One region of the Lysinibacillus sp. FSL K6-1151 genome, then DNA from elsewhere that is predicted to be linked to it. Evidence: a T-box and tRNA genes for the amino acid it is inferred to sense, from the RefSeq annotation. Region 1 holds a T-box; the other regions hold tRNA genes.

Region 1 (3,284 bases):
GATTAAGAGAACAATACCTATGTATTTCGTTTCAATACCAAGTTTTTGTTGTAAAATGGGCGTAATAAAAGTATAGATTGTGTATGTTCCAGCAATCGTAAAAACAGGAATGAAGAATGCTAGAATGATTTTAGGTTGCTTAAATAAACTTAATTGCTCTGATAGTGAACTTTTTGTTGCTTTGATATTTCGAGGTAGCACAAACATGCTGATGATAAAGGCAATCCCGCCTAAAGCTGCCGTTAACCAAAATGTCATGTGCCAATTACTCCATTGTCCAACCATTGTTCCTAGAGGTACACCCATGACGTTGGCAATGGTAAAGCCCACAAATATGAAAGCAATGATAGAGGATCTTTTTTCTTTTGGCATACTATCATTCGCTATGGACATGGCTAATGCTGTAAGTACGCCGCTGACAACAGCCGTAACAACTCTGGAAGTTATTAAAATACCATAGGAACTAGAGAGGGCACTTACAATATTTCCAAGTATAAAGAGGGAAATCAATACTAACATGAGTGGATATTTTGCAAATCTACTAACAAAACCGGTTAAGATGGGTGTACCAATCGCATAGGCGATAGCAAATCCAGGAACCAGCTGTGGCAATTGGTATACTTAAATCTGTAGAGACCTCCGTTAATAATCCTACAATAACAAATTCACTTGTTCCCATGACAAACGTTAATAAGGTTAATGTGAAGGCTAAAATTTTATGTTTATTGCTAAATGCATTTTCTTTATTCATAATCAAAAAACATCACTCCTTTATATCAATATATCGAGAAATTTCGATATATTGTGCAAATGTCTATAGCGTATCTATTTATCGTGAATAATCGATATGGCATTTTAAACAGAAACCCAATTTTAATCATTTTGGGTATCTGATACAAGAAACGAGGCAATTTGATGAATCGTTTCTTCTTTTAATTTATAATATGTCCATTGACCATGACGAAAAGATTCGAGAAGTCCAGCCTTTTGCATCATATTTAAGTAGTGAGAAACGGTTGATTGAGAAGTTTTAGCTTTCTCCTGAATATCACCAACACATACGCCTCCTTCGATACTCACTTTTGGGAAATGTTTCTCAGGTTCCTTCAGCCACTGTAAGATGTTTAGCCTAGTCTCATTTGATAACGCTTTGAAAATTTCAATTGGTTCCATACCGCAATAATATATCGAATTATCTCGATATGTCAATTGCTAAGTACCGACATTATATTTTAAAAATGGTTGACGTCAATAAGGAAGTCCTGTAATATATGTCAAAATCATAGAAAAATTCGATGAAGAAGAGAGTAATTGATGGACAACTGGCAAGCGAGTTAGGGGTGGTGTGAGCCTAATGCAGAAACCATGAATGAAGCGCACTTTGGAGAAGATTCTCGAACAAGTAGTAGAGAATAGCGGGGCGTCACCTCGTTAACAATGGAAAGTGGTCATATTAAATGGCAACTAGAGTGGTACCACGGGATTATAATGCTCTCGTCTCTAATTTTAGAGACGGGGGCTTTTTTATTTGGACAGGAGGAGGATCAAGATGAATAAACAAATCGCTGAAAGTATGGCAGAAGTAGTAAATCATCAATTAACAGCAGATGATATTGCGTCATTATTAGAAAAACCAAAAAGCTCGGAGCTAGGGGACGTGGCATTTCCTTGTTTTACCTTAGCAAAAAGATGGAAAAAGTCACCACAAACTATTGCAGCGGATATAGCAAGTCAATTAAACAATGACAATATCCAGCGTGTGCAAGCTGTTGGAGGCTATGTCAATATTTTTCTAGATCAACAAAAAGCGACGCAACAAGTGCTAAGCAACATCATGCAAGCAAAACAATCATATGGAACTAATCAAACGGGGATGGGAGCTGTCGTCCTAGATTTTTCATCTCCTAATATTGCGAAGCCATTCTCGATGGGGCATTTACGTTCAACAGTCATTGGGAATGCTTTAGCCAATATGGCAGAAAAAAATGGTTATCAAGCGATTCGCATCAATCATTTAGGGGACTGGGGTACACAGTTCGGTAAGCTTATTGTGGCTTATCAACATTGGGGTGATAAGCAAGCCATTACCGCGTCACCAATTGTGGAGCTATTAAAGATTTATGTGCAGTTTCATGAAGAGGCAGAGCAAGACCCAGCACTGATTGAACAGGCACGTGCCGCTTTTAAAGCATTGGAGGATGGCGATGCAGAGGCACTGGCATTATGGCAATGGTTCCGAGATGTATCATTAGTAGAATTTCAATCAATATACGAGTTGCTAGGAATTCACTTTGATGCTTTTACAGGAGAAGCCTTTTACAATGACAAAATGAAGCCTGTTGTGACAGAACTACAAGAAAAAGGGCTCCTAGTGGAATCAGATGGGGCGTATGTTGTGGAGATGGAGGAAATGCCCCCATGCTTAATGACGAAAACAGATGGAGCCACGCTTTATGCGACACGCGATTTAGCTGCCGCCCTGTATCGCCAACAGCACTACCAGCCAGAAAAGATTTTCTACGTTGTTGGCAATGAGCAATCCCTCCATTTTAAACAACTTTTTCAAGTCATCGAAAAAATGGGCTATGTTTGGGCCAAAAATCTACAGCACGTCCCATTTGGGATGATGCTCAAGGATGGCAAAAAAATGTCGACCCGTAAAGGCAAAGTGGTGTTATTAGCAGATGTGCTAGCAGAGGCCATTGCGACGGCGAAGCGTAATATCGAAGAGAAAAATCCCCATCTTCCTAACAAGGAGCGAGTAGCCCAGCAAGTTGGGGTTGGCGCAGTTATATTTAATGATTTGAAATACCATCGCCTCAATGATATTGAATTTTCGATCGAGCAAATGATGAATTTTGAAGGTGAAACAGGTCCTTATGTACAGTATACGTATGCCCGTCTTTGCTCCATTTTAGAAAAAGCAAACGCCCCAGCTGAAGTGATGACCTTCCAGCCATTAGGAGAGCAGGCTTGGCCAATTGTTTTATTACTGGAGCAGTTTCCGAAAGTGGTAGCTACGTCTTTTGATCAGGCTGACCCGTCCCAAATAGCGAAATATGCCTTACAATTGGCCCGTTTATTGAATAAATATTATGCCCAACAGAAAATATTAGCGGATGATGAATATCAAGCGTCACGTCTAGCACTTTGTTCATGTGTTGCGATTGTCTTAAAAGAATCATTCGCCTTATTGGGCATTGAATTACCTGAAAATATGTGACATCTACTGAATCAAGATAAAAAACAGCCATTTTCAAGAAACTGTCCCAAGATTGACCGTC
Region 2 (3,284 bases), 1.5 Mb from region 1:
TGAGAGAAGAGTCCAGGTCAAATTAAAATTAGGACTACAAGCTAGACAAGCAGCACTATTTGTGCAGGAAGCAAATCGTTTTAGTGCGGATATCTTTCTGGAAAAAGACGAGAAAAAAGTAAATGCCAAATCCATTATGGGTGTCATGAGCTTAGCAGTCGCTAAAGGCACTGAAGTTACTTTAAGTAGTGACGGCAGCGATGCGGAGCAAGCGGTTACAGCATTGGCTACAATTATCGAAAATGAAGACTAACATTCATTGAACACAAAAGGCATCACAGAGCAAATCTGTGATGCCTTCATAGTGTTGAAAAACAAAACCATCCATAGCGTTTTTGTGAAAGGCGAAAATGGATTTCCATTGCAGGCTACTTGCTTTCCTGTGGGCGAGCGCCGAGCAGCTTCCTCCGCTACCGCTCCGTTTAGAGGCTCGCCTGTCTCGCTATCCCACGGGAGTCAAGTAGCCTTCCACCCCAATCCATAAAAATGTTTCTTTTTAGAAAGGTTTTCAAATAAAGTGAAGGTATTCACTACGCTTTATGGAGAAGTGTTGTCATCCATCACTTCTCCGCATTGAAAATAAGAGCCTATCCTCTTTCTAATAATATAAATAAAGGGCTATTTTGTTCAGGAAAAGACACTTTTGCAGAATGGTTGATGGGAGTGGAGCCAGCGTCACTCCTAGGGGATTAGCGTCCTAGAGGAGCCCCTGGAGCGAATGCAGTGATCAGCGGACACCCCCTGGAAAGGACGCTGGCGGAACGGAAATCAACCCCTCGCCTTTCAAAATGGCTGTTTCTGCCGTTGACATCACCTTTTTTCAACAACACGAAAGGCATCACAGAGCGAGTCTGTGATGCCTTCTCATTTTTATTTATTATCGCTACGGTGCATAATGTGATCGATTAAACCATATTCTTTAGCACGTTCAGCAGTCATGAAATTATCACGATCTGTGTCTCTAGCAATGACTTCAAGTGGTTGGCCTGTGCGTTCAGATAAAATGCCATTTAATTTTTCACGTAAGAATAAAATACGTTTAGCAGCAATTTCAATTTCTGTCGCTTGACCTTGTGCGCCACCTAGTGGTTGGTGAATCATTACTTCTGCATTTGGTAATGCAAAACGTTTACCAGGCTCACCAGCAGCTAGTAAGAAAGCACCCATTGATGCAGCCATACCAATACAAATTGTTTGAACTTGTGGTTTAATGATTTGCATTGTGTCATAAATAGCCATACCAGCCGTAATTGATCCACCTGGTGAATTAATGTAAAGAGAGATATCTTTATCTGGATCTTCCGCTTGTAGGAAAAGAAGTTGTGCAACAATGGAGTTAGCCACATTGTCATCAATAGCACTTCCTAAAAGAATAATACGGTCTTTAAGTAGACGTGAATAAATGTCATATGCACGTTCACCGCGACTTGTTTGTTCAATAACTGTAGGAATTAAATTCATGTTAAATCCTCCTTAAAAAACTAAATTCGAATACCTTTGCTGAAAATTTCCATTGTTATTTCAGCTGTATCCTTATCATACACATTATAGTCAGGGAAGGTCAAATATTAACCCTGCTAAAGTGAAATAAAAAAAATAAAATGTTTTTGCATTCTATGGTTGAATTATATGTGATAGGCTTGTATAATAATTGAGGTTATAAGTTTAAAGTACAGTACACTATTTTGCAGGTATGCTTCAAAAAATGAGGGTTATCTACATCATGCTTTTCGTAAGCCTAGAGTGAGTACTTTTTTTTTGTGCCTTTGCCCTCGTGGTGTAATGGATAACACGTAAGATTCCGGTTCTTGCACTGGGGGTTCGATTCCCTCCGAGGGCGCCATTTTACTGAATATAGATAGACTTGTTATAGCTCATCTCCTAATAAGTAGTTTAGCAGCCTGCTTAGCGGAGATCGAGAGGGAGATATAGGTGCAATACTGTCCTAGTTGGCATTATTCCCCTATTTATTCCTTTCAAACCTTCAAAAAAGCAATAACTCCAAATTATTTTTTAGTGGACATACTGTACGTGAAGACTAGAAATAGTCGAGAAAAAGAATCCTATCTGAGGGGATTCTTTTTTTTTGCCTAAATTTATCGAAATTTGGTGTGGATTGTAGTGTATATATATTAATTTTAGATTAGATTTCTTGTTATTTATACATGTTTCTTCTAATTATATAAGTTTATTATAAATTAATATGAAAAAATATTTAGTTTTATGCGAAAAGTTGTTGTCTAAATACTATAATATTAATATAATTGACCTAATAGTCTAACATTTCCGAATTGCGAAAAATAATACGCATTTCGGAAAATTATCGAAATAGGGGGAAATACAATGAAGAAAACAGGTTGGATGCTACTGATGATGGTTGCAGCATTAACATTAGCACTTGCAGGATGTGGTACAAAGGATGGTGCATCTTCAGGAAGCTCATCTTCAGAAGATGGTAAGAAAATATATAAAGTTGGTACAGAGGCAACTTTCGCACCATTTGAATCTGTTGACGATTCAGGGAAAATTGTGGGGATTGATGTCGATGTTTTAAAAGCTATTGCTGATGAAATGGACTTTGAAGTTGACTGGAATAACATTGGTTGGGAGCCAGTTTTCCAAACAATTAAAAACGGTGAAACAGATATTGGCGCTTCAGGAATCACAATTACTGAAGAGCGTAAAGAATCATTTGATTTTACAGAGCCTTATTATGAGTCTCAATTATTGATTGTTGTAAAAGAAGATTCAAAAATTAAATCTCTAGCTGAACTAAAAGATAAAAAGGTATCAGTACAAATTAATGCTACAGGTCATATGGCGGCGAAAAAGCTACAAGGGGAAGCAAGTACAAATATTATGGCGTTTGAAAGTCAACCAATCGCAATTCAAGAGATGTTAAACGGTAACGTTGATGCAGCTATTGGAGACAATGCGGTAGTTTACGAATACATTAAAGCGCATCCAGATCAAAAACTAAAAGTAATCGAAGATGATGCATTTGAAAAAGAATATTATGGCTTTATGGTTCAAAAAGGAAACAAAGAGCTATTAGATAAATTAAATGAAGGTCTTAAAAAGATTAAAGAAAACGGTAAATTAAAAGAAATTACAGGTTCTGATTTCAAGTAATAAATGAATGATGACGCCCCTAGTATGCTAGCGGCTCATTCACTTTAAAGGGGAAATGGGGTTTTCGGATGGACATCTTTGACTTACGCTGGGACATTGTCTGGAACTACCGAGATATGTTTATACGGGGTATTGGCGTAACAATTATTTTG
Region 3 (3,284 bases), 1.0 Mb from region 1:
AACGTTATCATTCATGGGCCAAGTGGAAGGATACCCTTTTTCGAATTGATATCCACCACTCACCATGGGAATTACAGCGGGCAAGCGCAACGATTCACAGTAATACATTAGCTTCTTTTATGAAGGGGAATTTTCAGGGAATGCAGCCTATTGCTCATTTTGCTAAAAACAAAGTAGCGAAAGTTTTTCCACCAGTAGTTGAACGCAAATAAATGGGATTTTTACATTAAAAAAGATAACAAAATTGCATCACAATGGCGCCAGCAATCATATCTGACATGGCTAGAGCTTCTGCTTCAATTTCATCAAAAACGTCTATATCAGCTTGATAATCTTTCTGGATCATCGTCACGGCTTCATTTTTCGTTAAAGCTAAATGCGTATAAAACATTTTTTGGACAGCCTCTCTACTTAAGTAAGGATTAATCGTATGCAAAAATAGCGCAATATCATCTGCATTGCGATACCATTCCTTCTCTTTTGCTTCCGCTGTGGTAGCCTCTCCTTTAGAAGCAGCTGTCACTAATTGAGCAGCCAGCAGCAGATGTTCTTTAATTAATGCTGTATATCGATCTGCTATAGAGTCGCCGTAAAAGGGACGTAGACAATTTCCTAAATCAGTCGCATTTCGTAACAGACGCTGCTGCACAAAAGGAAGATCAGGTAAATTGAAGACAATGCTAATAATCGTCATTCGCGTCCAATTGACATGCTCCATCCAAAGTAAGCGATTCATCGCCATAAAATCAGCTTCGGCTTTACTGATACAGCGCCGGTAATCATGTGCATGTAAAAAGTGACGAATCGGTGCCGTATATTGAGTAGAGGGGGCTTGATACAGCTGGCTTAATGAAAACCCATTTGAATAGGGGGACAAGGCTTCACTCCTTCTTGTTCTTTCTCCTACAGTAGCATACTCTAAGGAAACTCTGGGTATGAAGAACAAGTAAGGAAGAGCAAATGACAAAACTACTCTTCATACATCATTTTCTTTGTCATGCCGCCATCGACCGTAAGATTAATACCTGTCACAAAATGATTTACGGGGTTTGTTAAATAGAGACAAGCCTGTGCGATATCTTCAGGCACACCAACCCTTCCTGATAAATGCTGTACATGATCGACTGGTCGAAGTGCCTCATAATCGCCTGTTTCAATCCAGCCAGGCGAAATACAATTCACCGTGATTTGATCAGGACCTAAAGACCGCGCTAAAGCATGTGTTAACGCCACAATACCACCTTTTGTAGCCGCGTAGGCTTCTGTATTAGGTTCTGACATCTCAGCCCGTGTAGATGCTAACGAAACAATCGAACCACCTTTCACATTGTGCCTCATCACCTTCGCAGCCTCTCTGGCACAGAAAAAGGCACTCGTTAAATTTGTGTGTAGTAGATGATTCCACTCCTCAAACGTCACATCATAAGGAGAGATATGCTGAAACTGCCCAGCATTATTAATTAAAATATGAATAGTCCCATATTGCTCAACAGCTCGTTGCATTAACTGAACGATATCCTGTTCCTTCGTTACATCTGTTTGAACAAATAAAACAACGTAGCCTTGTGCAAGCATATCCTGTTCTAATTGTTGACCTAAACCGTCATTTAAATCAGCAATTACCACCTTTGCGCCATGCCGTGCATATGCAAGTACAATCCCTTTGCCAATCCCTTGTGCGCCACCTGTAACAACAACGACCGAATCCTTAAACATCTACATACCTCCCAATTTTTTATCGCCAATAGTGTAGCAAATATTTTCATATTCGTCTTCTTGAGAGGAGTAAGACATGGTATAATCGAAGCTGTGGCAACATATGATGAACAATATGAGGCAAACCTTGCCTACATAGTAAAATTAATGTTGACATTATGCCATAAAGTACATATAATAAGTATTGTCCTTCCTATGAAATACATAGAAACGACACCATGTCTCAGTAGCTCAGCTGGATAGAGCAACGGCCTTCTAAGCCGTCGGTCGGGGGTTCGAATCCCTCCTGGGACGTCAATAACAAATCAAAGGTTAATTTTTAACCAAATTGAAAAGCGCTTGAAACCTTATGAACAATAGGTTTTGAGCGCTTTTTTTGTTTATATTAATATTTTTAAGAATCGCATAGAATAACATATAAAAAATAAATTAGGTAAACAAAATGTAAACATGGTGAACAAAGAAATTAAAATGGAACAGACGAATTGATAAAAGATCCTACAGTTAAAGATCGTTATACAAAAGAATTTGTTTCGTTTAAAGAAGGACAAAGAGTTAGGGTTGCAATTCAAAAAGGGAGTTCATGGTCAGGGTCATATTCAAAGTATGATTGGATTATAGTATCAATGTTCCCTGTATTTTAAATTTATGTTACAATCTATATTATGGAAATTTTTAAAGAAAGTGACTATGGGATGGGAAATAATAAAATTATACAAAATGTGAAACAAACTATTTCTGGGATTGAAATTGGGTATTTTACCACTGCCAAGAGTTATATTTACGATGAATATTTTAAATATTTTAATGATGAGGATCAAGAAACTAAAAAATATGCATTACTACTTTTTACATGCATGTTAGGTAACTGGTATAATAAATCGACTTTTGTCTTTAAACCTGAAAAGGAACGTTTACAATATAACAATGAAAAAGGAGCAAAATTTTTTAATTTTGAGGACTATATAACTTCATTGTTAGATAACTATCAAAATATTAAACGAGAATTTCCTTATATGTTTGAAATTATTGTTGTTTATTTACTTCTGATAGAGAAAGATAAACATTTGAGTTATGAAGAATGGTTTCCGGAAATTAATCCAGAAATATTTAAAGAACTCAGGGAGGAAATTTTAATTCCCAACAGAAATTTGGTCAATGATTGCCATCCAATAAAATATTTATTTAGAGAAGTTGGAATAAAACCTTTTTTCAAAGGTGATTTTTTTTAATGAATAAATACTAAAACCACATTCAAAAAAGAGTGTGGTTTTTATTTTGTTAATTCATAAAAATAAATAGAAAATGAATTTCTTAATACTAGGGAAGTTCGCAAAAAAAACAGTGTGAATTGATCAAAAGCGTTGATTACTTCCATCCTATTTGTCCCATGATATGGATAGATGGGGGGTGTTGGTTAATGGATTATGAATATACTGTAAAGTTTTACTTTGAAGAAAGTCGTGAAGAAGAATATAAAATCAAGACTAATATTGGACAAGAAACTTTTGCAGAAGAAATTACTAATGGATTCAATGAGAAGTCCTGGTATTCATTTACTGAAACAG

The links. The T-box of region 1 lies ahead of argS (arginine--tRNA ligase). A T-box ahead of a tRNA ligase gene usually reads a tRNA of that ligase, here a tRNA-Arg.
Region 2: it has a tRNA-Arg gene. The T-box ahead of argS (arginine--tRNA ligase) is inferred to sense a tRNA for this amino acid. The anticodon was not compared.
Region 3: it has a tRNA-Arg gene. The T-box ahead of argS (arginine--tRNA ligase) is inferred to sense a tRNA for this amino acid. The anticodon was not compared.

What each region holds. Positions count from the first base shown of each region.
Region 1 covers NZ_CP152040.1:2,308,637-2,311,920, forward strand. The annotation lists gene MHI04_RS11235 (MFS transporter) at 1-612, opposite strand, end outside; gene MHI04_RS11240 (metalloregulator ArsR/SmtB family transcription factor) at 874-1,173, opposite strand; T-box leader at 1,287-1,505, shown strand; gene argS (arginine--tRNA ligase) at 1,544-3,223, shown strand.
Region 2 covers NZ_CP152040.1:3,788,121-3,791,404, reverse strand. The annotation lists gene MHI04_RS18285 (HPr family phosphocarrier protein) at 1-253, shown strand, start outside; gene clpP (ATP-dependent Clp endopeptidase proteolytic subunit ClpP) at 871-1,461, opposite strand; tRNA gene MHI04_RS18275 (tRNA-Arg) at 1,769-1,843, shown strand; gene MHI04_RS18270 (basic amino acid ABC transporter substrate-binding protein) at 2,344-3,132, shown strand; gene MHI04_RS18265 (amino acid ABC transporter permease) at 3,201-3,284, shown strand, end outside.
Region 3 covers NZ_CP152040.1:3,323,303-3,326,586, reverse strand. The annotation lists gene MHI04_RS15995 (DUF2071 domain-containing protein) at 1-212, shown strand, start outside; gene MHI04_RS15990 (hypothetical protein) at 227-877, opposite strand; gene MHI04_RS15985 (glucose 1-dehydrogenase) at 970-1,716, opposite strand; tRNA gene MHI04_RS15980 (tRNA-Arg) at 1,937-2,010, shown strand; gene MHI04_RS15975 (hypothetical protein) at 2,412-2,948, shown strand; gene MHI04_RS15970 (hypothetical protein) at 3,137-3,284, shown strand, end outside.